One region of the Allobosea sp. 05T438 genome, then DNA from elsewhere that is predicted to be linked to it. Evidence: predicted binding sites of a transcription regulator. Region 1 holds the regulator's gene; each other region holds the start of a gene.
The links. Region 1 encodes LexA, which represses DNA repair genes until DNA is damaged. Its sites were predicted from a motif close to TGTTCNNNNTGTGTTCNG; they were not measured.

Region 1 (9,470 bases):
GACCGCCGCGCTGCGCTGGCCGATCAAGAAGATCGCAGCGGCCGCAGCGATGTTCGGCGCGACCGCCTACTGCATCTTCTCGGGCAGCGATGTCGCGACCGAGCGCTCGCTGATCATGACGCTGGTGATGCTCGGCGCGATCCTTGTCGATCGTGCGGCGCTGAGCATGCGCAATCTCGCGCTTGCGGCCATGATCGTGCTCCTGCGCGAGCCGGAGGCCTTGCTCGGGCCGAGCTTCCAGATGTCCTTCGGAGCCGTCGCGGCATTGATCGCCTTTGCCGAACGCTGGGAGAGCCGAAAGCGCTCCCAGCCGCCGCCCAGCTTGCCGTGGCCGCTTGGGCCGGTCTGGGCCGCGGCACTCGGCATCGTCGTCACCACGTTGCTGGCAACGGCCGCGACAGCGCCCTTCGGCGCCTATCATTTTCAGACCTTCAATCCCTTCGGCCTGCTCGGCAATGCGATGGCGCTGCCCTTCGTCTCGCTCTTCGTCATGCCGGCGGCCGTCTTCGGCGTGCTGGCTTACCCCTTCGGACTGGACTGGCCCGCCTGGGCGCTGATGGGGCTGGCTTCCGATGTCGTGCTCAAGGTGGCGCACTGGGTCGCAAGCATCGACCATTCCACGGTGATGATCGCAGCCTTCGGGCCGGCGGTGCTGACCTGCTTCGTGCTGGCGCTGCTGTGGCTGACGCTCTGGACCACGCCCTGGCGCTGGCTGGCGGCGCTGCCGCTCCTGCTCGGCGTGGCCATCGCCGGCAAGCCGGAGCGGCCGGAAATCCTGATCGAACGCGACGGTTCGGGGCTGGCGGTGCGGGGCCCGGATGGCCGCCTCGCGATTGCGGGCAAGCCGAGCCGTTTCGTGCTGCAGCAATGGCTCGCTGCTGATGGCGATCGCCGTTCGCCGGACGATCCGACGCTGCGGGCCGGCATTAGCTGCGATGCGCTCGGCTGCGTCGCACGGACGCCGGATCAGCGCACCGTTTCCTACACGCGCGACAGGTTGGCGCTTATCGAGGACTGCATGCGGGCTGACCTCGTCGTCACCGCCATCCCCTGGAGCGGAACCTGCAAGGCACGGCTGATCGAGCGAATGGCGTTATCGCGCGACGGCGCGACTTCGCTCTATCGAACAGGATCGGGGTGGAGCAGCCATGTCTCGGAGCAGAACGCTGCCGACCGCCCTTGGAGCCGCCGCCGTGAGCAGCGCCCTGCGCAAGCCTCGACAGCGCCTCCGAGTGTGACACCGGCTTCCGCCGACGGCGAAGCCGAGGTCGAGCGCCTTCAGTAGCGCCGCATCAGATTGACGAGGCGGCCCTGGATCTTGACCCGGTCCGGCCCGAGCACGCGCGTCTCATAGGCAGGGTTCGCGGCTTCGAGCGCGATCGAGGAGCCGCGCTTGCGCAGCCGCTTCAGCGTCGCTTCCTCATCATCGATCAGCGCCACGACGATGTCGCCGGTATTGGCCGAATCCTGCTTGCGGATGATGACGGTGTCGCCGTCGAGGATGCCGGCTTCGACCATCGAGTCACCACGCACTTCCAGCGCGTAATGCTCGCCGGAGCCGAGCATGTCGGGCGGCAGCGAGACGGTGTGGCTACGGTTCTGGATCGCCGAGATCGGCGTGCCGGCGGCGATGCGGCCCATGACCGGGATCGCGATGGAGGAGCGGCTGTCCTCATCGGACGCAGGGCGTGGCTTGGTGAGATTCGGCTGCGAGCCGAGGCCGCCCTGGACGACCGCAGGGTTGAAACGCTGCCGCTGCTGCGGGGCGCCGAGCCCGTCGGGCATCTTGATGATCTCGAGCGCACGCGCCCGGTTGGGCAGGCGACGGATGAAGCCGCGCTCCTCTAGCGCCATGATCAGCCGGTGGATGCCCGACTTGGAGCGCAGATCGAGCGCATCCTTCATCTCGTCGAAGGAGGGCGGCACCCCGCTCTCACGCAAGCGTTCCTGAATGAAGCGCAGGAGTTCGTGTTGCTTGCGTGTCAGCATGATCCCCGCCGGCCTTCTCGAAGGCTAGATTCGAAACAAAGCAGGAACACCATACGCGTTCCACTTGTGTTCCGCAAGCGGGCTCCGGCATCGAAGCGAACAGTGGAATCCACTTTTCGGGCAGATCCGATGCGATAACCCTATACAGATCGCTACGATCGCGTCCGACAGGATGAGCGGTGATCTAGCGCAGCGGCAGGATGCGGCAGATGTCGCCTTTTTTTGCCGGCGCGGCATGGGCAGGCCGGATCGTCAATGCCTGCGCCCGTGCCAGCGTGCCGAGCATCGAGGAATCCTGCCGGTCGAAGGGCGTCGCCACCCAGCCATCCGGCGTCAGTGCGAGCTCCGAGCGCAGATAGTCCTCGCGCTCGTCATTGGCCGGCATGTCACGGCCGAGGCGGGCGGGGATGCTGCGGTCGCGGTCGGCCTCCCCAATGCCGAGCAGAGCCTCGATCAGCGGCAGGACAAAGAGATGGCCGCAGACGATCGAGGAGACCGGGTTTCCGGGCAAGCCGACCACGACCATGCGGCCGAGTCGGCCGGTCATCATGGGTTTGCCCGGCCGCATCGCGATCTTCCAGAAGCCGAGCGACATGCCGGCCCGCGTCAGCGCCTCCTGCACGAGGTCATGCGCGCCGACCGAGGCCCCGCCGAGCGTGACGAGGACGTCGGCGTCGGCGTCCCGCGCCTGGCCGATCTTGGCCGCGAGGTCGGCGTGGTCGTCGCGGGCGATGCCGAGATCGAGAACGGCACCGCCGGCCTTCTCGACCAGTGCAGCGAGCGAGAAGGAGTTCGAGGCGACGATCTGGTCGCGCCCGACCGGCTCGCCCGGAGCCACCAACTCGTCGCCAGTGGCAAGGATCGCGACGCGCGGCTTGCGCCGGACGGGCAAGGTCGGATGTCCCATCGCGGCGGCGAGGCCCAGCGCAGCGCTGTCGAGCACGCGCCCGGCGGGCAGCAGGACGTCGCCTTCGCGGAAATCCAGCCCGGCTGCGCGCAGGAACTTGCCCTTGGCGGGCGGCACCCGCACGCGGATCGCCGGGCTGTCGACGCCGTCGGCATCCTCCTGCATCAGGACGGTATCGGCGCCATCAGGCATTGGCGCGCCCGTGAAGATGCGCACGGCCTGTCCCGGCCCGACCGAGCCCTCGAAGGCCCGGCCAGCGGCGGATTCGCCGATCACCGCGAGCGAGATGCCCGCCGCCATGTCGTCGCCGCGCACGGCATAGCCGTCCATGGCGGAATTGGCGAAGGGCGGCTGGGTCCGGAGCGCCTTGACCTCACCGGCAAGCACCCGCCAGGCGCATTGCGCGAGCGGCAGGGTTTCGGCCCCGGTCGGCCCTGGAATGCTGTCGAGCAGCGCCTTGCGCGCGACGGGGACCGGGGTGAGCGCCATCAGAGCAGGATGCCGAACCGCAGGTCCGCGGCAGCGAATAGTGGGGACCGGTTTTCGGATGACATCATGCTCGACTTCCTTCCTGCGAAGCCTTTGCGTCGTAGTCGCCGGACTGGCCGCCGGATTTGTGCATGAGCCGGATGTTCTCGATCCGCATCGCCCTGTCGACCGCCTTGACCATGTCGTAGACGGTCAGGCAGGCGACCGAGACGGCTGTGAGCGCCTCCATCTCGACGCCGGTCTGGCCTTTCATCTTCACTTCGGCGCGCACGCGCACGCCCGGCAATGCCTCGTCGATCGTGAGATCGACCCCGATCTTGCTGAGCAGCAGGGGGTGGCAGAGCGGGATCAGCTCATGTGTGCGCTTGGCGGCCATGATTCCGGCGAGGCGCGCCGTGCCGAGCACGTCGCCCTTCCTGGCGTTGCCGTCGCGCACGATCGCGATCGTCCCGGGCGCCATCACGACGCTCCCTTCGGCGACGGCGATGCGGGTCGTCTCGGCCTTGTCGCCGACATCGACCATATGCGCCTGGCCCTGGGCGTCGAGGTGGCTGAGCCGGCTCACGCCGCGCTCTCTTGCGCCGTGCCGGTCAGCAGCGACCGCGTCGCGGCCGTGACATCCGCCTGCCGCATCAGGCTCTCGCCGACGAGGAAGCTGTTGACGCCGGCCTTGTTGAGGCGGGCGATGTCGGCATGGGCGAAGATGCCGCTCTCGCCGATGACGATGCGGTCGGAGGGGACGCGCGGCGCCAGCCGCTCGGTCACCGCGAGATCGACGTGGAAGCTGCGCAGATCGCGGTTGTTGATGCCGAGCAGGCGGCTCTCGAGCTTGAGCGCCCGGTCGAGCTCGGCGTCGTCATGAACCTCGACGAGCACGTCCATGCCGAGTTCGCGCGCGGTTTCGTTGAGCGCCCTGGCGGTGTCGTCGTCGACACCAGCCATGATGATCAGGATGCAGTCGGCGCCCCAGCTGCGGGCTTCGTAGACCTGATAGGGCTCGTAGAGGAAATCCTTGCGCAGGGCGGGCAGGCCGGAGGCCTCGCGCGCCTGCGTCAGGAATTCCGGCTGACCCTGGAAGGAGGGCGCATCGGTCAGCACGGAGAGGCAGGCCGCGCCGCCGGCGGCATAGGCACGGGCGAGCGAAGGCGGGTCGAAATCGGCGCGGATCAGCCCCTTGGACGGGCTCGCCTTCTTGATCTCGGCGATCAGGGCCGGCTTGCCGTCCGCGAGCTTGGCGGCGAGAGCATCGGCGAATCCGCGCGGCTTGCCGGCGGCACGGACGCGGCGTTCGATCTCGGCCAGCGGCACGGCGGCCTTGGCGGCCGCGATCTCCTGGCGCTTGTAGGCTTCGATCTTGGCGAGGATGTCGGTCATGCCGCCCTCACGCGTTCGAGGCTTTGATGAGGGCGCCCAGCGTCGCCTTGGCCTTGCCAGAGTCGAGGGCGGCCGTCGCCTGGGCGAAGCCGTCCTTCAGGTTCGCAGCCTTGCCGGCGACGAGCAGTGCTGCCGCGGCATTGAAGGCGGCGATATCGCGGAAGCCGGTCCTCTCGCCGGCGAGCACGGCGTTCAGCGCGGCCGCATTCTGCTCGGGCGTGCCGCCACGCAGCTCCTCCGGCCTGGCCGGCTCGAGGCCGACATCGGAGGGGCTGATGGTGAAGCTTTCGACGTTGCCGTTCTCCAGCGAGACGACGCGGGTCGGCCCGGTCGTGGTGATCTCGTCGAGCCCGTCGGAGCCGTGCACGGCCCATACGCGAGTCGAGCCGAGCGAGGCCAGCACCTTGACCATCGGCTCCAGCCAGGTTTCGGAGAAGGCCCCGATCAGCTGGCGCTTCACCCCGGCCGGGTTCGAGAGCGGGCCGAGCAGGTTGAAGATCGTGCGCGTGCCGAGCTCGGTACGCACCGGCGCGACATGGCGCATCGAGGCGTGATGCGTCGGCGCGAACATGAAGCCGACACCGGCCTCGGCGATGCAGCGCTCCGTCCCGGCCGAATCGAGGCCGACCTTGACGCCGAGTGCGGTGAGCACGTCGGCCGCGCCGGAGCGCGAGGAAGCCGCGCGGTTGCCGTGCTTGGCGACGGGCACGCCGCAGGCTGCCGTGATGATCGAAGCCAGCGTCGAGACGTTGTAGGAGCCGGACGAATCGCCGCCGGTGCCGACGATGTCGATCGCCTCGGCCGGCGCCTTCACCGGCAGCATCTTGCCGCGCATCGCGCCGACGGCGCCGGCGATCTCGTCGATCGTCTCGCCGCGGACGCGCAGCGCCATCAGGAAGGCGGCGGACTGCGCGTTGGTGACCTCGCCGGAGAGGATCGTGTCGAAGGCGTCCCGCGCCTCCTCGCGCGAGAGTGTCGCTCCGGTCGCGACCTTGGCGATGAAGGGTTTGAAGTCGTCCATGGAAACTCTGCGGAAATCAGGCTGATGGGGTCAGGGCGGCGGCTTCGTGCTCGCTGCGCCATCGCTGGGCGAGATCGAGGAAATTCCGCAGGATCGTCGCGCCATGCTCGGAGGCGATGCTCTCCGGATGAAACTGGACGCCGTGGACCGGCAGCTCCCGGTGCGAGAGCGCCATGATCAGGCCGTCATCGGTTTCGGCCTCGATGTCGAAGACAGTCGGGCAGGAATCGCGATCGACCACGAGGGAGTGATAGCGCGTCGCCTGCAGCGGCCCGTTGATGCCGCGGAACAGGCCGCGTGCCCTGTGCCTGATCGGCGAGACCTTGCCGTGCATCGGCACGGGCGCCCGCACGACGTCGCCGCCGAAGGCCTGCCCCATCGCCTGCAGTCCGAGGCACACGCCGAAAATTGGCTTGCGGGCGGCGCCTTGCCGGACGACATCGAGGCAGATTCCGGCCTCGTTTGGCGTGCAGGGGCCGGGCGAGAGCACGATCGCATCATGCTCGCCGCCCAGCGCTTCTTCGACCGACAGCGCGTCGTTGCGCCAGACATCGACTTCGGCCCCCAGGCCACCGATGAGGTGGACCAGGTTCCAGGTGAAGCTGTCGTAGTTGTCGATCAACAGAACGCGCATGGCCGGACCCGTGAATACGGCCACAGGTCATGCACGTTCGGGGGCGGGGTGGTCAAGTTTTGCGCGGCGGTCATCTCCCGAAGCGCGCTCGCACGGAGCAGCCCGTCATTGCGAGCGAAGCAAGGCAATCCAGGGGGGATCCGGCTGACGTGGTCCGTCCTGCGGCCCCCTGGATTGCTTCGTCGCCCTGCTCCTCGCAATAACGGCTCAGACCAGCGGCGGATTGAGACGGCCGAAACCCTCCTGCCGCCGATAGGGGAAGTACGGGTAGGGCGCCGTACGGACGCTCGCGGCATCGAGCCGCACAACCTGCTCGGCCGTCAGGTTCCAGCCGACGGCTCCGAGATTGTCCCGCAGCTGCTGCTCGTTGCGGGCGCCGATGATGACCGAGGAGACCGTCGGGCGCTGCAGCAGCCAGTTGATCGCGACCTGCGGTACGCTCTTGCCGGTCTCCTGCGCGATGGCATCGAGCACGTCGACGATGGCGTAGAGCTGCTCGTCCTCGACCGGCGGGCCGAACTCGGCTGTCTCGTGCAGCCGGCTCCCGGCCGGAAGAGGCTGGCCGCGCCGGATCTTGCCAGTGAGGCGGCCCCAGCCGAGCGGGCTCCAGACCAGCGCGCCGACGCTCTGGTCGAGGCCGAGCGGCATCAGCTCCCATTCGTAGTCGCGCCCGACGAGCGAGTAGTAGACCTGATGCGCGACATAGCGGGGCCAGCCATGACGCTCGGCGGCGGCCAGAGACTTCATCAGCTGCCAGCCGGAGAAGTTGGAGACGCCGACATAGCGAAGCTTGCCCGCCCGGACGAGCGCATCGAGCGTCGAGAGAACCTCCTCGACCGGCGTGCCGGCGTCAAAGGCATGCAACTGCAGCAGGTCGATATAGTCGGTGCCGAGCCGGCGCAGCGCGTCCTCGGTCGCCTTGATCAGGCGGCTGCGCGAGGAGCCGGCATCGTTCGGGCCGTCGCCCATCGGCAGCGTCGTCTTGGTCGAGATCAGCACCTTGTCGCGGCGGCCCTTGATCGCCTCGCCGAGGACTTCCTCGGACGCCCCGTTCGAGTAGACGTCGGCTGTGTCGAAGAGGTTCAGCCCGGCATCGAGGCAGATATCGACGAGGCGGTGCGCTTCCTTGGCGTCCGTGTTGCCCCAGGCGCTGAAGAGCGGCCCCTGTCCGCCGAAGGTGCCCGCGCCGAAACTCAGGGCGGGAACCTTCAGCCCCGAATGGCCCAAACGCCGATATTCCATGATCCAGATCTCCTGTGGAGGTCAGAACATGGTGGTGCGAAGCCGGCGTGATTAGTCGGCCGGCTGGAACAGCATTCGTGAGTTGAAGTCACCGAGCGCGCGGCGCTGGCTTCTATCCGCGGGCGCTGCGCGGCATCCCGGCCGTGCGCGGCTGAGCCTGGCCCGGCGCGGTCTCGACGCCGAGCGCAGGCAGGGCGAGCGTTCGCAGGCCGCGGAAGTCGACATGACAGACGATCAGGCCGCGCTCTTCGATATAGCCGAGCAGGCGCCGCGCCCGGCTGGGCGAGTGGCTGCCATAGACTTCGGCGAGCTCGGCATCGCTGGGGCAGGGCCTGCCCTCGATGGCGGTGCGGGCGATGTAGAGGAAGAGCCCCTGCAGGTCTTCCGGCAGCGTGCCCGAGGCCACGACTGCCGCCTGCCAGCCCTCGCTGGTCGCGACGCTGTCGCTAACGCCGGCCCGCGCCACGGCGAGCCTGCGGCGGAACTCCTCCAGGCTCAGATTCGTCCGGCCGAGCCGGCGCATCCGGCAGCGCACGGTGAAATCCTGATAGAGCACCGCGACCTGGCGCGAGCGTGCTTCAGGGTCGGCCATCAGCTCGCGCAGAATCTCGACCATGATCGCTTCGCGCTCTTCCGGCTCCAGCTCGATCTCGGGCTCGGGCTCGGTCTGCGGAGCCGGGCGGTAAGTCTCGATCCGGCGCAGCACCTCGTTCGGGTCCGGGCGTGGGCGCGGCGCCGGGCGGACCGGCCGCGCCATCGGCGGCGGCTCGTCCTCGCCGGGCGTGAAGATCAGCTTGCCTGCTTCCGCCGGCGCCTGTTCGGGCAGCGGCATCAACCCCGGCGCGCTGCCGCGATCGACGGAGCTGACGGTGCCGATCCTGATCGGCAGCGGGCGCTTTGACAGGGCAGGGCCGAGCGCCACGAACTGGCCGCGTTCGAGATCGCGGAACATTTCGGCCTGGCGCCGGTCCATGCCAAGCAGGTCGGCGGCGCGCTGCATGTCGATGTCGAGGAAGGTGCGACCCATCAGGAAGTTCGAGGCTTCCGCCGCGACGTTCTTCGCGAGCTTGGCTAGGCGCTGCGTCGCGATGACGCCGGCAAGGCCGCGCTTGCGGCCGCGGCACATCAGATTGGTCATGGCGCCGAGCGAGAGTCGGCGCGCCTCGTCCGAGGCCTCGCCCGCCATCACCGGGGCGAAGAGCTGGGCTTCGTCGACGACGATCAGCATCGGGAACCAGAGCGAGCGGTCGACGTCGAAGAGCCCGCCGAGGAAGGCTGCCGTGGCGCGCAGCTGCTCGTCCGCCTCGAGGTTTTCGAGGTTCAGGACCACCGAGACGCGGTGCTGGCGCACGCGCAGCGCGACGCGCTGCAGCTCCGCCTCGCCGCACTCGGCATCGACAACGACATGGCCGAACTGGTCGGCGAGCGAGACGAAATCGCCCTCCGGGTCGATGATGGCCTGCTGGACGAGCGGGGCGCTCTGCTCCAGCAGGCGGCGCAGCAGGTGCGACTTGCCCGAGCCCGAATTGCCCTGGACGAGCAGGCGCGTCGCCAGCAATTCGGCGAGATCGATGAGACCGGGCTCGCCGGTCCTTGTCGTTCCCATCTCGATCGCTGTCGTCATGCCGGTCGTGAATCGCCTTGTTTGGTCGGGCGCAGGCGCGCGACCGGGGCTTCTAGCACGGCCTCGCCCCCGCTGGACGCAGGGCAGCCCTGCCTTCCACAGGCAATCGCCGTGAACGATTTTGGGTCAGCGCGGGCAGCGCAGCGCCCGTTCCTGCCGGACGATGTCGGCGATCACGCGGCGGTCATTG
Region 2 (9,470 bases), on a different contig from region 1:
TGCCGCGCGCTCCAGCGGCTTGGCGAGGCAGTCGTCCATCCCCGCCGCCAAAGCCGCCTCCTGATCGGCTTCCGCGACATTCGCCGTGACGGCGACGAGCGGCAAGCCGGAGGCGCGCCCGAGCCGGCGCTCGAGCGCGCGGACGGCGCGTGCGCAGTCGAGCCCCGTCATCACCGGCATGCGCACATCGAGAAGGGCGAGCGCCAGCGGCGGAGCAGCGCCGGCAAAGCTCGCCTCGACGCGCTGCAGAGCCTCGCGCCCGTCGCGCGCCCAGAAGGCGATGCAGCCGAAGCGTTCGAGCGTCCGAACGACCAGCAGCGCGTTGATTTCATTGTCCTCGGCCACGAGCACATGGAGGCCCGTTCCGGGCACGTTGCGCGCGGATGCAGCGACATTCGCGATTTCGCCCATCGCCGGCAGCATGTGCGGGAAGTCGGCATCGAGCCGTTCATAGAGCGAGCGCGTCCGCACCGGCTTGATGAGAAAGCCGGAGAAGCCCGCTGTCTGCGGCGCACCGAACTGCCGCCGCTCCAGAGGCGAGAGCAGGATCAGGCAATCTCGGATGCCCGACGCAGCGACCGCCGCCGCAAGATCCTTCGCCGGCATATCGCCGAGCGCGTGGTCGATCAGAACGGCTGTCGGAAGGGTTTCGCCGATCAGCTTCACGCGCGCCGCCTCGACAGTCGTCGCGACAGAGACCGCCGCCCCGGTCACCCGGACCGCTTCCGCCAGAAAGCGCGCCGCGAACGGAACGGGCGAGACCAGCAGGATATGCTGATGCGGCCAATGCGGAATGCCCGGACGCGCAGCATCGGAAGCTGCCGCGAGCGGCAGGGTGACGCGGAAGGTTGCTCCTTCGCCTAGCCGGCTTTCGGCCCTCACTTCGCCGGCCATCAAGCCAACGAGGCGCCGGACGATCGCCAGCCCGAGGCCAGCTCCGGACTGCCGTATGCCGGCACCGTGCTCGACCTGTTCGAATTCGCTGAAGATATCGTCGAGCCGGTCGGCGGGAATGCCGGGTCCGGTATCGGCGACGGTGATCTCGACATCCGCACCCGACAGACGCAGGCTAAGACCGACACCGCCGGCTTCGGTGAACTTCACCGCATTTCCGACGAGGTTGAGCAGAATCTGGCGCAGGCGGTCGCGGTCGCCGATGAGGCGCGTGGGCAGCTCGGGCGCAATATGGGCGGAGAGCTCGATGCCCTTCGCCTGCGCCCGCGGCGCCATCAGTTCAGCCACCGTCTCGACCAGCTGGACGACGTCGAAGGGCTCCTCGACCAGCTCAAGCTTGCCGGCCTCGACCTTGGCGAAATCCAAGATGTCGTCGACCAGGGCGAGCAAGGCCTCGCCGGAGGTCCGCAGCGCCGCGATGTAGGTCGCCTGCTCCGCGTCGGGGCCGGTATCCGTCAGCAGGTCGGCCATCCCCAGGATGCCGTTGAGCGGCGTGCGGAACTCGTGGCTGACGGTGGCGAGGAAGCGCGATTTCGCCTCGCTCGCAGCTTCGGCCCGGGCGCGGGCCTCGACGAGGGCGTCCTCGCCGGCGATGCGGGCGGAGATGTCGCGCCCGACGCGTTGGATGAGCGCCCTCCCGCCGTTTCCCGGAACAGCCGTCTCGACCCAGGAAATCCAGCGTTCGCCTTCATAGGTCGCCAGGCACTCATCGAAGCTGCGCGCTCCACCTTCGAGCAGCTGCGCCGGCCGGCTGGCGAGTTGCGGCAATTGCATCTTGCTGCCGACGAGGTCGACCTCGCTCGCGCCGAACAGCGCCCCATAAGCACGGTTGGCATAGACGATGCGCGCACCGTCCCGCCTGACGATCAGATCTCCCTGGGCCTCGATCAGGCTGCGATAGCGTTCCTCGCTGTCGGCGAGGGTCCAAAGCCGGTCATTGAGATTCTCGGTGTCGCGGAGCAAAGCGGCGACCTGCCGGCGCAGCTGTTCGCGCTGGAACAGGAGCCGAGCGATCAGCACGCATAGCGCGAGCGCTGCGCTTCCGACGATGAGCCATGACCAGAATGACGAAGCCATGCTCCTCGATCTAGCGCTCGTCCCTTGAGAAAGGCGCCTGCGAACTCCGCGGATTTGCCGCTCGGCCTTAAGGGTCGGTTAACCCCGCGGACTTCCAGCCCGTTGTTTTATCGCACTTTCTTCAGCAGAACCGGCGTCCGCTTCGCTCGAAAACGCGCCATGCGATCAGGCCGCCTGAACGAGCTCGCCCCCGCGCGAGCGATAGGACAGCGCCTCCGCCAGATGCAGCCGCCCGACCTTCGCCTCGCCATCGAGATCGGCGAGCGTGCGGGCCACCTTCAGCACGCGATGATAGGCGCGGGCGGTCAAGCGCATCGCCTCCGCGGCATCGCGCAGAAGGGCGAGCCCGGCATTGTCGGGCCGCGCGATCTCTTCCAGCACCGGCGGGGGGCAGGCTGAGTTGGTGGTGACGTGGCCCAGGCCGCGCTGAGTCAGCTCCAGCGCCTCGAAGCGCGCGCTCTGGAGCTGACGGGCCGCAGCGACCCTTGCGGCGACAGTGGCCGAATCCTCTCCCGTAGAGGGCAGGATCAGGTCGGCAGCCGTGACCGCGGGAAGATCGATCGCGATATCGATCCGGTCGAGCAGCGGACCGGACAAGCGAGTCTGATACTGCGCCATGCAGCGCTCGTTCGGCTGTCGGCGGCAGGCGAAGCCGGGCTCTGTCGCCTTGCCGCAGCGGCACGGGTTCATCGCCGCCACGAGCTGGAATCTGGCGGGATAGGAGACCCGGTGATTGGCGCGGGAGATCAGGACATCGCCGGTCTCCATCGGCTGCCGCAAGGCATCCAGCACCTGCGGCTGGAACTCGGGCAACTCATCGAGGAAGAGCACGCCGTGATGGGCAAGCGAGACCTCCCCCGGCCTGGCATGAAGGCCGCCTCCGACGAGCGCTGCCATCGAAGCCGAATGATGCGGCGCCCGGAACGGGCGGCGATCGGTCAGTGCGCCGTCGGCAAGATGGCCCGCGACCGAGAGCACCATTGAGACCTCGAGCAGTTCGCGCGGAGAAAGCGGCGGCAGAATCGACGGCAGGCGGCTCGCCAGCATCGACTTTCCGGCGCCCGGTGGACCGTTCATAAGGAGATTGTGGCCGCCGGCCGCAGCGATTTCGAGCGCGCGGCGCGCGCTCTCCTGCCCCTTGATATCGACGAGATCAGGCAGAAATCCCCCTTGACGGGCCACTGCCGGCTCCGGCCGCGCCATCACCTGCGTGCCCTTGAAATGGTTGGCGAGCTGGATAAGGGAGCGCGGCGCGAGGATGTCGATATCGGCGGCCGCCCAGGCTGCTTCCGGGCCGGAAGCGGCAGGACAGATCAGACCCTGCCCTCTTGCATAGGCTGCGATCGCTGCCGGCAGGACACCGGCCACCGGCGTGATCGAGCCATCGAGGGCGAGCTCCCCGAGCACGGCATAGCCGGCAAGCGCATCGGCCGGGATCGCGCCGATTGCCGCCATGACGGCGAGCGCGATCGGCAGATCGTAGTGGCTGCCCTCCTTGGGCAGATCGGCTGGCGCCAGATTGACGGTGATGCGCCTGGCCGGCAGGGCAAGCCCCGAGGCGATGAGCGCGGCGCGCACCCGTTCGCGGCTCTCGGCGACGGCCTTGTCAGGCAGCCCGACCAGAATGAAGGCGACGCCGCCGGCCGCGACCTGCACCTGAACATCGACGGCGCGCGCTTCGATCCCCTCGAACGCCACCGTCGCGACCCGCGTCACCATCTCGGCCTCGCCCCATTCCCCATAGGAACGCTAGCGGAGCTTCAGCGGCAGCGCAAGAACATATCAAGAACTTATGGTGATGCAGGGAGGCGATCGCCTCCCTGCCTGGAGAACGCTCAGGCTTCGACGCCCAGGCCGATCTGGCAGGCGACGCCGGTGCCGCCGAGGCCGCAATAGCCCGCCGGGTTCTTGGCGAGGTACTGCTGGTGATAGCCCTCGGCGAAGTAAAGCGTCGGCGCCTCACGGATCTCGGTCGTGATCGGGCCGTAGCCCTTGGCGGCCAGAGCCTTCTGGTAGTCCGCACGCGATTGCTCGGCGGCGGCCTTCTGCTCTGCATCGTAGGTATAGATCGCGGAGCGGTACTGCGTGCCGATATCGCCGCCCTGGCGCATGCCCTGAGTCGGGTCATGGTTCTCCCAGAAGATCCTGAGCAGATCCTCATAGGAAATCTTGGCGGGATCATAGACCACCAGCACGACCTCGGTGTGCCCCGTCAGGCCGCTGCACGCCTCCTCATAGGTCGGATTCGGCGTGGTGCCGCCGGCATAGCCCACGGCCGTCACCCAGATCCCCTCGCCGCTCTGCCAGAACTTGCGCTCGGCGCCCCAGAAGCAGCCGAGCCCGAACAGCGCCTTGCGCGTGCCTTCCGGATAAGGGCCGGCCAGAGCGCGCCCGTTGACGAAATGGGTTTCAGCGGTGGGAATCGCAGCAGGGCGGCCCGGCAGGGTCTCGGCCGCCGTCGGCATCTCGGTCTTCTTGCGCAAAGAGAACATTCCTCGCTCCGTTCGTTCGAGCTTCGGCGCCTATGTAAGCCTCCGGCGGCCCTTCGCACAGGGGGCTTCGCGCACACGGGCTTCACCGACGCGTGACGATGCCGATCTGCGGCTCCGGCTGCCGCCCCAGCCATAGCAGCGCGAATCCGAGCAGAAGCGCCGCGAGCGCAGTCGGCATCCGCATCACCGACAGCAGCACGGGATCCCAGAGCAAGGGATGGATGTTGCGTTCGACAGCTGGCTGGAGCTGCGCGTAGCGCTCATGGATCAAGGCGGTCAGGGTTTCGCTCAACGCCGTGAAGCGCAGGGCGGAGTTGGCGATGGAACGGGCGCCGTCGATCACGAGCGCTACGAATCCGGCCGCAACGGACAGATATCCCAACAGTCGCAGAAGAAACCTCACCTTGCTCCCCGTCTCAGTTTGCCACTCGCGTATCTGACTGCGGCCCCAGCTCCAAGATGTGCTCATCCCAGGGGCTCAGCGCAACCGGACGCGCAGGTTTTAGGGGATTGTGCAAAACCCTTCATCTCGGGCCTTGAAAGATGCTGGCCCGGCAGTCATAAGCAGCGCGCCGGACAGGTGGCCGAGTGGTTGAAGGCGCACGCCTGGAAAGTGTGTATACGGGAAACCGTATCGCGGGTTCGAATCCCGCCCTGTCCGCCAGCAATTCCCAAAAGATGATTTTTGAGAGCGCTCAACCGCCTCAAGAGCTCGACCGGCTCCGCGAGTGTTTCCGGATGGGATCCAGAAGCTCGTCAGCAAGCCGATGGAGAGACGCAGCCTGGCAGCGCGCCAGCCGCTGGAGGTCGGCGCGGCCTGCTTTCGGATCGGCCCCTGGAGCCATCAGCCGAGAGTGAGCATGCTCCGGATCTCGGCGTCGCATTGGCCGATATGCTGCAGCAGCGGATCGATATGGGGCACCCTGTCGCCAGCCGCGGCGAAAGGAGCGGCCTCGCGAACCAGCGCATGGAGCCTGCCCGTCACGGCGCCGAGCGGGGCGGCCTTCCGGATATCGACGGCTTGCGCGGCGACGAGCAGTTCGATCGTTGCGATCGAGCGGCACAGGCCCGCCACCTCGGCCGTCTTGCGGGCCGCCAGCCCGGCCATGCCGGCCCGGTCGAGATTGCCGTTGGAATGGCTCGAACTGGCGAGCTCGTGCACGACGGGCGCGGTGGCGAGCCGTGCCTCGGACGTGATCGCCTTGTGGAACTGCGCCAGCCCGTTGAAGCCGGGAAGGCCCACGCCATCCTCCTCGATCAGCCCGACGGTGAGGCCCGACCAGAAGGAATCGACCAGCTTCGCGACACGTTCCGCCGAGCTGGTCACGACCGGGGCGAATCCCAACCGGGCAACGTCGAGCGCCATCGACAGCGAGACCGTGTCGAAATTGGCGACGGAAATGAGCGCCTGCTCCTCGATCGAGACGATCGGGTTGTTCTGGCTCGCCCGCAGCTCGGTTTCGACCTGGCCATAGGCGAACTCCAGGCTATCCGCCGCCGTGCCGTGGAGCAGCGGCAGCGAGCGAAAGCTCAGCGGGTCCTGCAGATGACGCGGCCCGCCCTTGGCGAAGAGATAGCTTCCTGCGAGGTAGTGGCGGATCCGCGTGCCATGCCGGTTGAGCCCGGCGAAGGGGCGCGACTGCAGCGCGGCTTGCGAGACGATCGACGGGTTGGCGGCGAAGCCCTCCATGCTCAGCGCGGCGATCAGGCTCCAGAGGTCGAGGCTATCGCGCAGATCGGCCATGGCCAGCGCCGCAGTGCCCAAGGCGAGCGCGCTGGAGTTGAGCAGCGCCAGGGCTTCGCCGGCCTGCAATTCGAGGTCGCCATAGAGCGCGAGCGCCAGATCGGTGATCGGGGCCATGTCGCTCTGGCCCATCGAGCCCCAGATGTGCACGTCGATCGTGCGATCCTCGTTCAGCGCAGCAGCAAGCCGCTCGGCCAGCAGCGGCCGAACGCCGAGGCGCCCGCTCGCCATCGCGTTGAGCAGCACCGTCATCATCGCCCGGACAGCCTCATGCGGGGCGAGAGGCCCGTGTGCGACATTGTGGGTCAGCAGCAGGCGGCGGTTGAACTCGGCGATGCGATCGGGCGCGAGCGGCACGCCGGTCTTGGCGCCGACGCTGGTGGTGACCCCGTAGACCTTTTCGCCGCGCGCCACCGCATTGTCGACGACGGCGCGAGCAGCCTTCATCCGCTGAACCGCATCCGCCGTGACCGAGACCTGAGCCTTCCCCCTGGCGATGCCGACGAGCTGGTCGATCGTAAGGTCGAAACCGGTAATATCCACATGGCTCATGGCAGATCCGTCCCCAGCAAGGCTGCCCAGTGTTCGAGGCGTTCGATGCCCCCTTCACCGGGCTCGTTCTTCAGCGTGCGCAAGCACTCCTGACCGATTCCGTGCTTATCGGGAAGCGGGCAGGCGCGGCGGGCAAAGACCTCTGTTTCATAGATTGAAATGCCGCATGCACAGCCCGCCATCGCCCTGGGATCGGCTAGTTTCGCGCCGTCGAAACGGGCGCAGCGCATGGCCATCACCTACGATCTGGTCAAGGAAGTCACCGCCGATCTCTATGATTGGTCGCTGCGCCGGATTCCGGAATCCTCGAAGGCCGCGTTCCGCGAAGCCCTCGCGACGGAAACCGAGCCGCAGGCGCGGCAGACGCTGGCCTTCATGCTCGACAGCGCCGAGCGTGCCGAAGAGACCGGCAAGTTCCTGTGCTCGGATGCCGGCGTGCCCAGCTACACCATCAAGATCGGCTCCGGCGTGCGCATGGAAGGCGACATCCGCCAGGCCATCGTCGACGGCTTCGCCGATCTCGTCCGGACGATCCAGCCGCCGATCCTGCGCTTCGTCACCAACCCGCTGACCAACGAACGCAGCTATCACGGCAAGGACATGCCGCTGGTTTCCTATGAGCTCGTCGGTGATGTCGACTATCTCGACATCACCTGCGCGCCGAAAGCGCTCGGCGGCGGGCGCTGGGCGGCGGTCGAGACACTGGTCAGCCCGAGCCTCGAGGAGATCGAGCGCTGCATCCTCGAACTCGTGCTGCGCCCGGGCGGACAGCATTGCCCGCCGGTCGTCGTCGGCGTCGGCATCGGCGGAACCTTCGACCACGCCGCCAAGCTCTCCAAGGACGCGACTTTGCGCCCCTTCGGCGAGCGCAATCCCGAGCCGATGGTCGCGGATATGGAGGAGCGCCTGACCCGCGCCGTCAACCAGATGGGCTTCGGCCCGATGGGTGTCGGCGGTTCGACGACCACCTTCGGCGTCCATGTCGAATACGCCTCGGGCCACGGCTTCACACCGGTCGCGGTTTCGTTCAACTGCTGGATCAATCGGCGGACGCGCGCCCGGATCTACAACTCCGGCACGGTGGAGCGGATCGAGTGAGCCCGTCCCTGCCTCGCATCACCTTGCCGTTGACGCCCGAGGCCGCGCGGGCGCTGAAGCTCGGCGACGTCGTGCTGCTTGACGGCGACGCCGTCGCGACCGTCGGCATGCCCACACAGAAGCGGATGGTGTCGGAGCTCGAAGCCGGCCGCGAACTGCCGCTGCCGCTGCGTGGCGGCTCCTTCTTCCACATGGGCGTCAGCTATGAGGAGGCCGCGACCGGCCCCGGCCCGCTCCACTACGTCAACCCGACCACGTCGAGCCGCTTCGACCACCTGATGCCCTCCCTGATCCGGACGCTCGGACTCAGCGCAACCGGCGGCAAGGGTGGGCTCGGAGCGGAAAGTGTTGCGGCGATGCGCGAGGTGGGCTGCGTCTATTTCTCCTTCGTCGGCGGCGCTTCCGCTTTGCTGAGCCAGGGCGTTCAGGCCGTGACGGATTGCGCCTGGACCGACCTCATCATGCAATTCCGGCTGAACCGCATCCGGCTCGACGGCTTCGGCCCGGTCATCGTCGCCATCGATGCTCACGGCAACTCGATCTATGAGCGCCTGATGAATTCGGCCCGCGAGCGGATGCCCGAGATCCTGCAGTCGCTGCGCCCCTCTCCAGACGACACAGAGAGACCCCAATGAAAGTGATCGAAATCACCCAGCCGGGCGGCCCTGAGGTCCTGGCCTTCGGCGAGCGTCCGCTGCCGCAGCTCGGCCCGGCCGATGTGCTGATCCGCGTGCGCGCGGCCGGGGTGAACCGTCCCGACATCCAGCAGCGGCGCGGCCTCTATCCGCCGCCGCCCGGCGCGACCGATCTTCCGGGGCTGGACGTTTCCGGCGTGGTCGAGGCGGTTGGTGCCGAGGTTGCGTGGCCCAAGGTCGGCGATGCCGTCTGTGCGCTCGCCAATGGCGGCGGCTATGCCGAGATCTGTGCAGTTCCGGCCTTGCAGTGCCTGCCCTTGCCTGATGGATTCTCCTTCGCCGAGGCGGCCGCGCTGCCGGAGGTGTTCTTCACCGCCTGGAACAATGTCATCTGGCTCGGCCGGCTGGCTGAGGGCGAGACCCTGCTGGTTCAGGGCGGAACGAGCGGCGTCGGTATGGCCGCGATCCAGATTGCGAAGCAGTTGCGCGGGGCACGCGTGATCGCGACCGCCGGCTCGGCCGAGAAGCGCGCGGTCAGCCTGGAGATCGGCGCCGATTTCGCCATCGACTACCGGGCAGACTGGGTCGGGGAGATCGAGGCTGCGATCGGCAAGGAGAAGGTCGATGTGGTGCTCGATTCGCAGGCCGGCCCCTATACGGAAAAGCAGCTCGGGCTGCTCGCGCCGGATGGGCGGGTCGTTCTGATCGCCAGCCATCTCGGCCAGACGGCGGAGGTGAACGTCCGTAACATCGTCCGCCGCCGGCTAACCCTGACCGGCTCGACGCTCAGGCCGCGCGACGCCGCCTACAAGGGCCGGATCGCGGCCGAACTGGTCAAACAGGTCTGGCCGCTGCTCGCCAGCGGCAGGGTCCGCAGCCATATCTGCGCGACCTTCGACTGGGGCGATGTCCGCGATG
Region 3 (9,470 bases), on a different contig from region 1:
CGGCAGGCGAATCGCGCCGGTATCGTCGAGGGAAAGCGAGATCGTGGCTCCGTCGATCTCGGCTTCGGAGAAGCGGAATTCGCCGCGCGCCATCGCGGCCAGCGCCAGTTCGACGGTCACCTGCTCTGCAGCCGCCGCGCTGGTCATGCCATCCCCGCCGCCGATCCGGACGTTCTCCAGCGAGATGCGCGGCGAAGGCAGCAGGCGCAGGCCGATGGCGCCGCCGATCTGCGTCTCGACTCCGAGCGCCTCGCTCAGCCTGGTCTCGATCTGCGGCCGGTAGACGCGCCAGTCGACGAAGCCGGGGCCGATCAGGGCCGCCAGCAGCGCCAGCACCAGCAGGCCGGCCAGAACTGTCAGGCTTTCACGCAACGTCCGCTTTCTATCCCTGTCGCCATGGTGTAGCGCCGCCGGCCCGGAACCGGCGGCCGCCCGCGATCATGCCGGCAAGTCGCGGCAGGATCACGACATTTCGCGAAGGGCGCCCGCAGCGCAAGCCGCGCCGATGTCACAGGACGATGATTTTTCCGGGATTGAGGATGTTCTGCGGGTCGAGCGCACGCTTCAGCGTCCGCATGACCGCGAGCGCTTCCGCCCCGTGCTCCTGCTCGAGATACTTCATCTTCTTCTGGCCGACGCCGTGCTCGCCCGTGCAGGTTCCGCCCATGGCGAGCGCGCGCTTCACCAGCCTGTCGATGAAGGCCTGTACCCGCTCGACCTCGGCCTTGTCGTTGAGATCGACCAGCGGCTGCGTGTGGAAATTGCCGTCGCCGACATGGCCCGCGATCGGCGCGATCAGCCCGGAGGCCTCGATGTCGCGCTTGGTCTCCTCGACGCATTCGGCCAGTTGCGAGATCGGCACGCAGACATCGGTCGCGACCGAGTCGAAGCCGGGCCGCAGCGCCTTCGCCGCCCAATAGGCGTCATGGCGCGCCTGCCAGAGCTTGGAGCGGTCCTCGGCCTTGGTCGCCCACTCGAAGGGACCGCCGCCATATTCCGCCGCGATCTCGCCGAAGCGCTCGGACTGCTCGGCAACGCCCGCTTCCGTGCCGTGGAATTCGACGAAGAGCATCGTCGTCTCCGGCAGGCCGAGCTTGGCATGCAGGTTGACGCCGCGGATCATCACGTCGTCGAGCAGTTCGATGCGCGCAACCGGCAGGCCGGTCTGGATGGTCAGGATCGTCGCGTCGCAGGCCGCCTTCACGGATGGGAAAGGGCAGACGCCGGCTGCGATCGCCTCCGGGATGCCATGCAGCTTCAGCGTGACCTCGGTGATGATGCCGAGCGTGCCTTCCGAACCGACGAGCAGGCGGGTGAGGTCGTAGCCCGCGGACGTCTTGCGGGCGCGGGTCGAGGTCTTGACGATGGAGCCGTCGGCCATCACCGCCTTCAGCGCCAGCACATTGTCCTTCATCGTGCCGTAGCGGACGGCGTTGGTGCCGGAAGCGCGCGTCGCGGCCATGCCCCCGATGGAGGCGTCCGCGCCGGGATCGATCGGGAACATCAGGCCCTGGTCGCGAAGATGCTCGTTGAGCTCCTTGCGGGTGACGCCGGCCTCGACCACCACGTCGAGATCCTCGGCGTGGACCGCGATGATCCGCTTCATCTGCGACATGTCGATGCAGATGCCGCCATAGACCGCGTTGACATGGCCCTCCAGCGAGGTGCCGGTGCCGAAGGCGATGACCGGCACGCCATGGGCGGCGCAGAGCTTCACGATCTCGGAGACTTCCTCCGTGCTCTGTGGGAACACCACCGCATCGGGCGGTAAATTCGGGATCCAGGTCAGCGTGTGGCCGTGCTGCTGGCGCACCGCCAGGCTGGTGACGAGCCTGTTGCCGAAGCGCGCGGCCAGCGCCTGCGTCACGGCCGCGACGGCTTCCGGCGACGGGGGCAGCGCTGCAGCAGAGGCAGGGCCGTCATGAAGGGCGGTGGCGGGCAGGCTCATTGTCAAGATCCGGTTTTGGCGCTTAGACTTGGAACAGATCGGTTTCGCAATTGGTTACGGTCCGACATGATCCGGCTTTATTCGTCGGAGCAAGATGCTGACGCCGATTGCGACCGGTGCATACTAGATCACGAGACGAGGAAATGGGCAGCCGCAATTCTGCGACGGCCCCTTGAACGAGGCGCCTGACAGGGAGGGCGATCATGGCAAACGATACACGCGCTCCGGCGCTCTTCTTCTCGCCCTTCGTCTCGTCGGCGATGCGGGTCGAGCCGCAATGGATCGACTACAACGGCCACCTCAACATGGCCTATTATCATGTCCTGTTCGACCGTGCGGTGGACGAAGTCTTCTCGCTCGTCGGCCTGACGCGGGACTATGTCGAGACACGCCATGCCTCGACCTTCACCGCGGAATGCCACATCCTCTACAAGCGTGAGCTGACCGACGGCGATCTCGTCCGCGTCACCGCCCAGCTCATCGACTTCGACGACAAGCGCCTGCATTACTATCTCGAGATGCGCCACGCCCATGAGGGTTGGCTCGCCGCGACGAGCGAGAACCTGTCGCTGCACGTCGATATGGTCCATCGCAGGGTCGTGCCCTTCCCTGCCGACATCCTGGCGAATCTTGCCTTGATGAAGGCGGCCCACAGCATGATGCCGCTGCCGGCCACGATCGGGCGCATCATCGGCATGCCGAAGAAGTCGGCGATCCGCGTCGAGGAAGCGAACGAAGAGCGCGAGCCCGAGGTCGAGACGCGGCACTGAGCGGTGTTGCGCTATCAGGCGTAGCTCGGGATTTCTGCTTCACCTCCGCAGGCGCGCCGCTACGCAGCCTCGCGGCTGCGCGTGACGACGGCATGCATCGCATAGCCGCGATACGGCGCGCCGAGCCGGCATTCGGCTCCGGCAGCTTCCGCCAGCGCCCGCACTGCTCCCGGCAGATCCTCGCGTGGCGTGACATGGAAAAGGGCGAGCCAGCGCAGCAGCACCGCCTTGAACGCCGCCGGAAGCCCGCTCTGGTCGCCGAAATCGACGATATGCAATGAGCCGCCCATGTTAAGGCGGCGCAGCGCCTCGGCGACGACACCCTGCCAGGGCGGGATCATCGATAGCGCATAGGAGATCACGATCCGGTCGAAGCCCTCAAGGCCGAACAGCGCCTGCGGATCGAAACCGGTGGCGTCTGCCTCGGCAAGCTGGATCCGATCTTCCAGCTCCGCCCGCGCCACCGAAGCGTGCGCCGTCGCCAGCATCTCGCTGGAGACGTCGAGCCCGTAGCAGGCACAGGACGGGTAGCGTCTTGCGATCTGGATCAGGTTGCGCCCGGTGCCGCAGCCGATCTCCAGCACGGCGGCGCCGGGAGGAGGCTGCAACCCGTCGATAAGCTGGTCGCGGCCGAGCAGATAGAACTTCCGGCTGGCGTCGTAGATATGCCGTTGATGCCGGTAGATCCGGTCCATCAACCCGGCGGCCGAGCCGCCCGGCGCCTCGGCCGCGCTCACCGGGCCGCCCCCTTCAGCACATAGAGGTGGAAGCCGCCATAGATCGCCGAGCGGTCCTGCCGGCAGAGATCGCGGCTCCGCTCCTCCTCGTACTGCCACTGATCGAGGATCGCCGCCGGCACCCGGCCCGGCAGCAGCCGCTCGTCGGCCGCCGTGCGGAAGATCACCCGCGCGCCCGGCCGCGCCGTCCGCGTGATCTGCGACCACAGCGCCGTGAGGTCGGCGTCGTTCATCCAGTCCTGCGCATCGAGCAGCACATAGGCGTCGCAGCTTTCGGCTGGTTGGTCTTCAAGAACGGCCGTGATCGCGCTCTGGCGATACGAGACGTTCGGGGCGCGCTCCTTCACCGTCGCGAAATGCCGCGGCTGCAGATAGGGCGGGAAGGCCGCATCCGGCCCCTCGCCATAGCGCCGGCCGAAAGCCTGCTGGGCGAAGTAGTTCTCCTTCAGGTCGAAATCGCAGGCCAACCGCTCAAGCCTCAGCTTCAGCGCGCCGAGGATGCCGTCTTCGCCATCGGCGGCGAGCGCCTTGTACTGTGCCGGCGGGATGCCGAGCCCGTAGAGCGAGGCCGGCTGGCGCACGAGCCAGCGCACCAGCTTGCGCTCGAAGACCGGCGCGAGATGCTGCTCGTAGAGCGCACGCTGCTCGGAAAGGTCGCGCGCCGCCAGCATCATCAGCGGGTTGCCGCCTAACGCCCGCGCCAGCACATGGCCCGTGCCGATGAAACGGCCGAGCAGGCCGTAGCGATAGAAGCCCTTGGCGAAGACGTTGATCCGGCGCTGGCCGTTAAGGCCCCGCCCCTCCCAGTAGCCGCGCGAGACGGCGTCGAGATGATCAGCGATCTCGCGGTCGTAGACGCCGACGTTGCCGCGCACGTTCGCCCGGCCGAAGAAGCGCAGGAAGTCCTCCTGTCGCTCCATCCGCGCCAGCGCCGCAAGCTTCAACCGGCCGAGCGCGATATGCGCGGCATTGAGATCGACGGCGCTGACGCGGATCGGCGCAGCCGTCAGATAGGAAAGGATGTTGCAGGAGCCCGACGCGATCGCCACGACATGGTCGTCGGCCTTGAGCTGCAGCGCCGCCATGTCGACGACCGGATCTTCCCAGATCTGTGGATAGACCAGGCCGGAGAAGGCGCGGGCGAACAGCCATTCCAGCATGCCCGCCTTCGACAGCTTCTTGCTGCGTCGGACGGCCAATCCCAGGCCCGAGCTCGTCATGCGGCGGGCCGCGCGCGCCGTTTGCGTCGCCTGTTGCGTCACCGGTTTTCCTCCCTTTGCGGGTGGCGGGGCTGCTAGAGGAGTCGCGTGACGGTCAGGTGACGAAGCCCCGGCGATTGCCACGGCCTCGTGAAATCGTCTTGGATCGGCGGGGCTGAAATTCAGCGCGCGAGACGCCATATTGCCGGCACGAGAGCCGATGAGGTGGCCACCGCCCCGGCCGAAAGGAGATCGCAATGGGTCTGATGAGCATGTTCGGCGAGCCGAAGAAGCAGGACGAGACCTTCCCCTTCCAGCTGACTGACGCCGAATGGCGCGAGCGCCTGACGCCCGAGCAGTATCAGATCCTGCGCGGCCACGGCACGGAGCGGGCTGGCTCCTGCGCGCTCAACTACGAGAAGCGCGCCGGCACCTTCTCCTGCGCCGGCTGCGGCCAGAAGCTATTCAGGTCGGGCAAGAAATTCGAGAGCGGCACCGGCTGGCCGAGCTTTGACCAGCCGCTCGAAGGCGCGGTCGAGACCAGCGAGGACCGCAAGTTCGGCATGGTCCGCACCGAGGTCCACTGCGCCAATTGCGGCGGCCATCTCGGCCACGTCTTCCCGGACGGCCCGCCGCCCACCGGCCTGCGCTACTGCATCAACGGCGTGGCGATGAATTTCGAACCGGAGGCGGCTTGACGCTCACGCGCGGTGTTCACCAGCACGTCATGGTCGGGCTTGACCCGACCATCTCAGGACGAAAGGTGATGGAGAGATGCCCGGGTCAAGCCCGGGCATGACGCCTCAACGAACCGGCACAGCCCTGCGCGCCAACGCCGCCGCGTCCACCGCAGGCGGCAGATCGCCGAACTGACCCGACCAGCCACCACCTAGCCGGGTGGCGATGAACGCGTCCGCCACGGTAGCCGGCGCATAACGCAGCAGCAGCGAACCCTGCAGCAGCAGCGCCAGCCTCTCCGTCAATCGCCGCGCCTGCCCCTCGTTGCGGATCATGTCCGGCAACTCGCCTTCCAGCCGCTTCAACGCCGCATCGTAGTGCCGATCCGCTCCGGCAGCCGACAGCAACTCCGCCCGCAGCACGTCGATAGCCCCCTCATCACGCGCCAGCGAGCGCAGCACGTCGAGGCAGATGACATTGCCCGAGCCCTCCCAGATCGCGTTGAGCGGCGCCTCGCGATAGAGCCGCGCCATCGGGTTCTCCTCGATGAAGCCGTTGCCGCCATGGCATTCCAGCGCCTCGGTGACGACGGCCGGCGCCCGCCGCGTGATCCAGTATTTCGCAATCGGCGCGCCGACCCGCGCCAGCAGCCGCTCGCCGGCCGACTCCTCCTGCCGGTCGAGCGCCGCGAAGAGCCGGAAAGCCAGCCAGGTAGCGGCCTCTGCCTCTATGGCGAGGTCGGCGAGAACGTTCTGCATGATCGGCTGGTCAATCAGCGCCTTCTGGAAGGCGCGCCGGTGCTGCGCGTGATGCGCCGCGAGCGAAACCGCCATCCGCATCAGCCCGGAGGAGGCTGCGGCGATGTCCAGCCGCGAATTGTGGTTCATCGAGAGACCCGTGCGGATGCCCCGCCCCGGCTCGCCGATCAGACGACCGATGGCGCCGCGGAACTCGACCTCCGATGAGGCATTCGAGCGATTGCCGACCTTGTCCTTGAGCCGCTGGATCGCGACGCCGTTGCGCGACCCATCCGGCAGCCAGCCCGGCACGACGAAGCAGGAGATGCCCTCCGGCGTGCGCGCCAGCGTCAGGAAGACGTCGGAATGCGGCACCGAGAAGAACCATTTCCGGCCATGCAGCGAATGGGTTCCGTCGCGATTATCCTCGGCATAAGTCTGCGTCTGGCGCAGATCCGAGCCCCCTTGCGTCTCCGTCATCGCCGTGCCGACGGTCGCGCCGGTCTTGAGATGCGCCGGTCCTTGTCGAGCGTCATAGCGATTGGAGGTGACGAGGGAACCCCACTGCTCCCAAATCAATGCGTCCTGTTTCAGCACCGGCACGGCGGCATAGGTCATGCTGATCGGGCAGCAGATCCCGCTCTCCGCGCCGTACCAGAGATATTGCAGCGCGGCGCGGGCCACCTGCGCGCCGGGCCCCGGACGGTTCCAGGCCAGCGCATGCGTCTCCTGCCCGATGGCGAACCCCATCAGCTCATGCCAGGCCGGATGGAAGGCGATCTCGTCGATGCGATTGCCAAAACGGTCGAAGGCCCGAAGCTCCGGCGTGTGACGGTTGGCGAGATAGGCCAGTTCCTGCACGCGGGCCGAGCCGACCGTGCGCCCCGCCTCCTGCAGCCGCTCGCGCGCCCAGTCGGCCCCGAAGGCCGCGACGATGCCGGGCAGCACCGGATCGGCCAAGAAGGCATCGTAGTCGGCCAGCACAGGCACCTGATTGATGACCTCCCAGCCGCCGGATCGCGACACGACATCAGTCATGGGCGCCTCCTCTCCACACGCGAGCCCTCGTCCTGAGGAGCAGCCGCAGGCTGCGTCTCGAAGGATGATCCAGATCGCGGGAGAACCTCAAGGAGGCTATTGAAGCATCCTTCGAGACGGCCCTGCGGGGCTCCTCAGGATGAGGGCTCGATATTTTCAACGCCTTGTCGGTGGGGGGCGCAATCCCGACACTGACGCCCTATATTCGCCGGAGAACGAATCACGCACGAGCAGCTTAGACCCTTGTCCGATACCGACGCCTTTTCCGCTCCCCTGCCCCGCCCCGGCGGGCTGGCCGCGCGCGCCGCCGCACAGCCGGCGGCCGGCTATCTCGCGGGTCTCAACCCGGAGCAGCGCCAGGCGGTCGAGGCTACGGAAGGCCCGGTGCTCGTGCTCGCCGGCGCCGGCACGGGCAAGACCCGCGTGCTGACCACCCGCATCGGGCACCTGATCTCGACCAGCCGCGCCTACCCGTCCCAGATTCTCGCCGTCACCTTCACCAACAAGGCGGCGCGCGAGATGAAGGAGCGCGTCGCGCATCTCGTCGGCCCCGTCGCCGAGGGCATGCCCTGGCTCGGCACCTTCCACTCGATCTCGGCCAAGCTCCTGCGCCGCCACGCCGAACTGCTTGACCTGCGCAGCGACTTCACCATCCTCGACACCGACGACCAGATCCGCCTGATGAAGCAGGTGATCCAGGCCGAGGGCATCGACGAGAAGCGCTGGCCCGGCCGCATGCTGGCGGGCTTCATCGACAGCTGGAAGAACCGCGGTCTTGCGCCCAAGGACGTTCCCGCGGGCGAGGCAGCCGTCTTCGCCAACGGCAAGGGCGGCAAGCTCTACGCCGCCTATCAGGAGCGCCTGAAGGCGCTGAACGCTGTCGATTTCGGCGATCTCCTGCTGCATTGCCTGACGCTGTTCCGCGACTATCCGGACGTGCTCCAGACCTATCACGACCGCTTCCGCTACATCCTCGTCGACGAGTACCAGGACACCAATACGGCGCAGTATCTCTGGCTGAGGCTTCTCGCCCAAGGACGCCGCAACATCTGCTGCGTCGGCGACGACGACCAGTCGATCTATGGCTGGCGCGGCGCCGAGGTCGACAACATCCTTCGGTTCGAGCACGATTTTCCGGGCGCGACCGTGATCCGGCTGGAACGCAACTACCGCTCGACCGGCCATATCCTCGCCACCGCCTCCAAGCTGATCGCCCGCAATGAAGGCCGTCTCGGCAAGACGTTGCGCACCGAGGATGCGCTCGGCGAGAAGGTCACCATCACCGGCGCCTGGGACAGCCAGGAGGAAGCCCGCCTCGTCTCCGACGAGATCGAGGCGATGCAGTCCAAGGGCCAGGATCTCGGCCAGGTCGCGGTGCTCGTCCGCATCTCCGCCCAAATGCGCGAAATCGAGGAGCGCTTCGTCCAGGCCGGCGTGCCCTATCGCGTCATCGGCGGCCCGCGCTTCTACGAGCGCGCCGAGATCCGCGACGCGCTCGCCTATTTGCGCTGCGTGGTCTCGCCGACCGACGATCTTGCCTTCGAGCGCATCGTCAACGTGCCCAAGCGCGGCCTCGGCGACGCGACGGTCCAGCTCCTGCACAACCATGCCCGCGCCACCGGCTTCTCGCTGATGCAGTCGGCCCGCGCCGCGGTCGAGAGCGACGAGCTCAAGCCCAAGGCCCGCACGGCGCTGCGCGAACTGGTCGAGGCCTTCGGCCGCTGGTCGGCCCGCGCCGAGCACATGCCGCAGGGTGAGCTCGCCGAGCTGGTGCTGGAGGAATCCGGCTATACCGAGATGTGGAAGAAGGATCGCTCGGCCGATGCCGCCGGGCGCCTCGAAAACCTCAAGGAACTCGTGCGCTCGCTCGACGAATTCCCGGATCTGCCGGCCTTCCTCGAGCACGTCTCGCTCGTGATGGATGTCGCCGACGGCGAGGCGGAAGCCCGCGTTTCGATCATGACGCTGCATGCCGCCAAGGGGCTGGAGTTCGACACGGTCTTCCTGCCCGGCTGGGAGGAGGGCCTGTTCCCCAACCAGCGCGCGCTCGACGAGAGCGGCCGCGCCGGCCTGGAAGAAGAGCGCCGCCTCGCCCATGTCGGCCTCACGCGCGCCCGCAAGAAGCTGAAGCTCTATTTCGCCTCGAACCGCCGCATCCACGGCCTCTGGCAGACCAGCCTCCCCTCCCGCTTCATCGACGAATTGCCGGAGGAGCATGTCGAGGTCGAGCAGGCCCCCACCAGCTATTCGCAGGGCGGCTACGGCGCCTCGCGCTTCGATCGGATGGAGAGCTTCGGCTCCAGCTACAACACGCCGGGCTGGCAGCGCGCGCAGGAGAATCGCGCCAAGAACGGCGGCGGCGG

Region 2: a site for LexA is predicted at 3,805-3,822, ahead of AC1DIN_RS23625 (YifB family Mg chelatase-like AAA ATPase). Genes of this name have one in related genera too.
Region 3: a site for LexA is predicted at 7,319-7,336, ahead of AC1DIN_RS01845 (ATP-dependent helicase). Genes of this name have one in related genera too.

Annotation. Positions count from the first base shown of each region.
Region 1 covers NZ_JBFTKQ010000005.1:138,164-147,633, reverse strand. The annotation lists gene AC1DIN_RS13285 (ComEC/Rec2 family competence protein) at 1-1,285, shown strand, start outside; gene lexA (transcriptional repressor LexA) at 1,279-1,989, opposite strand; gene AC1DIN_RS13275 (molybdopterin molybdotransferase MoeA) at 2,174-3,385, opposite strand; gene moaC (cyclic pyranopterin monophosphate synthase MoaC) at 3,450-3,950, opposite strand; gene trpC (indole-3-glycerol phosphate synthase TrpC) at 3,947-4,759, opposite strand; gene trpD (anthranilate phosphoribosyltransferase) at 4,767-5,780, opposite strand; gene AC1DIN_RS13255 (anthranilate synthase component II) at 5,797-6,414, opposite strand; gene AC1DIN_RS13250 (aldo/keto reductase) at 6,622-7,656, opposite strand; gene AC1DIN_RS13245 (helicase HerA domain-containing protein) at 7,769-9,280, opposite strand; gene AC1DIN_RS13240 (YARHG domain-containing protein) at 9,407-9,470, opposite strand, start outside.
Region 2 covers NZ_JBFTKQ010000015.1:112,379-121,848, reverse strand. The annotation lists gene AC1DIN_RS23630 (hybrid sensor histidine kinase/response regulator) at 1-2,031, opposite strand, end outside; gene AC1DIN_RS23625 (YifB family Mg chelatase-like AAA ATPase) at 2,197-3,750, opposite strand; gene msrA (peptide-methionine (S)-S-oxide reductase MsrA) at 3,867-4,523, opposite strand; gene AC1DIN_RS23615 (hypothetical protein) at 4,606-4,866, opposite strand; tRNA gene AC1DIN_RS23610 (tRNA-Ser) at 5,098-5,187, shown strand; gene AC1DIN_RS23605 (aromatic amino acid lyase) at 5,368-6,819, opposite strand; gene AC1DIN_RS23600 (hypothetical protein) at 6,816-7,055, opposite strand; gene AC1DIN_RS23595 (fumarate hydratase) at 7,048-7,917, shown strand; gene AC1DIN_RS23590 (fumarate hydratase C-terminal domain-containing protein) at 7,914-8,552, shown strand; gene AC1DIN_RS23585 (NAD(P)H-quinone oxidoreductase) at 8,549-9,470, shown strand, end outside.
Region 3 covers NZ_JBFTKQ010000001.1:363,155-372,624, forward strand. The annotation lists gene AC1DIN_RS01810 (AsmA family protein) at 1-372, opposite strand, end outside; gene AC1DIN_RS01815 (FAD-binding oxidoreductase) at 509-1,948, opposite strand; gene AC1DIN_RS01820 (thioesterase family protein) at 2,152-2,718, shown strand; gene AC1DIN_RS01825 (class I SAM-dependent methyltransferase) at 2,778-3,455, opposite strand; gene AC1DIN_RS01830 (BtaA family protein) at 3,452-4,717, opposite strand; gene msrB (peptide-methionine (R)-S-oxide reductase MsrB) at 4,921-5,352, shown strand; gene AC1DIN_RS01840 (acyl-CoA dehydrogenase family protein) at 5,458-7,107, opposite strand; gene AC1DIN_RS01845 (ATP-dependent helicase) at 7,351-9,470, shown strand, end outside.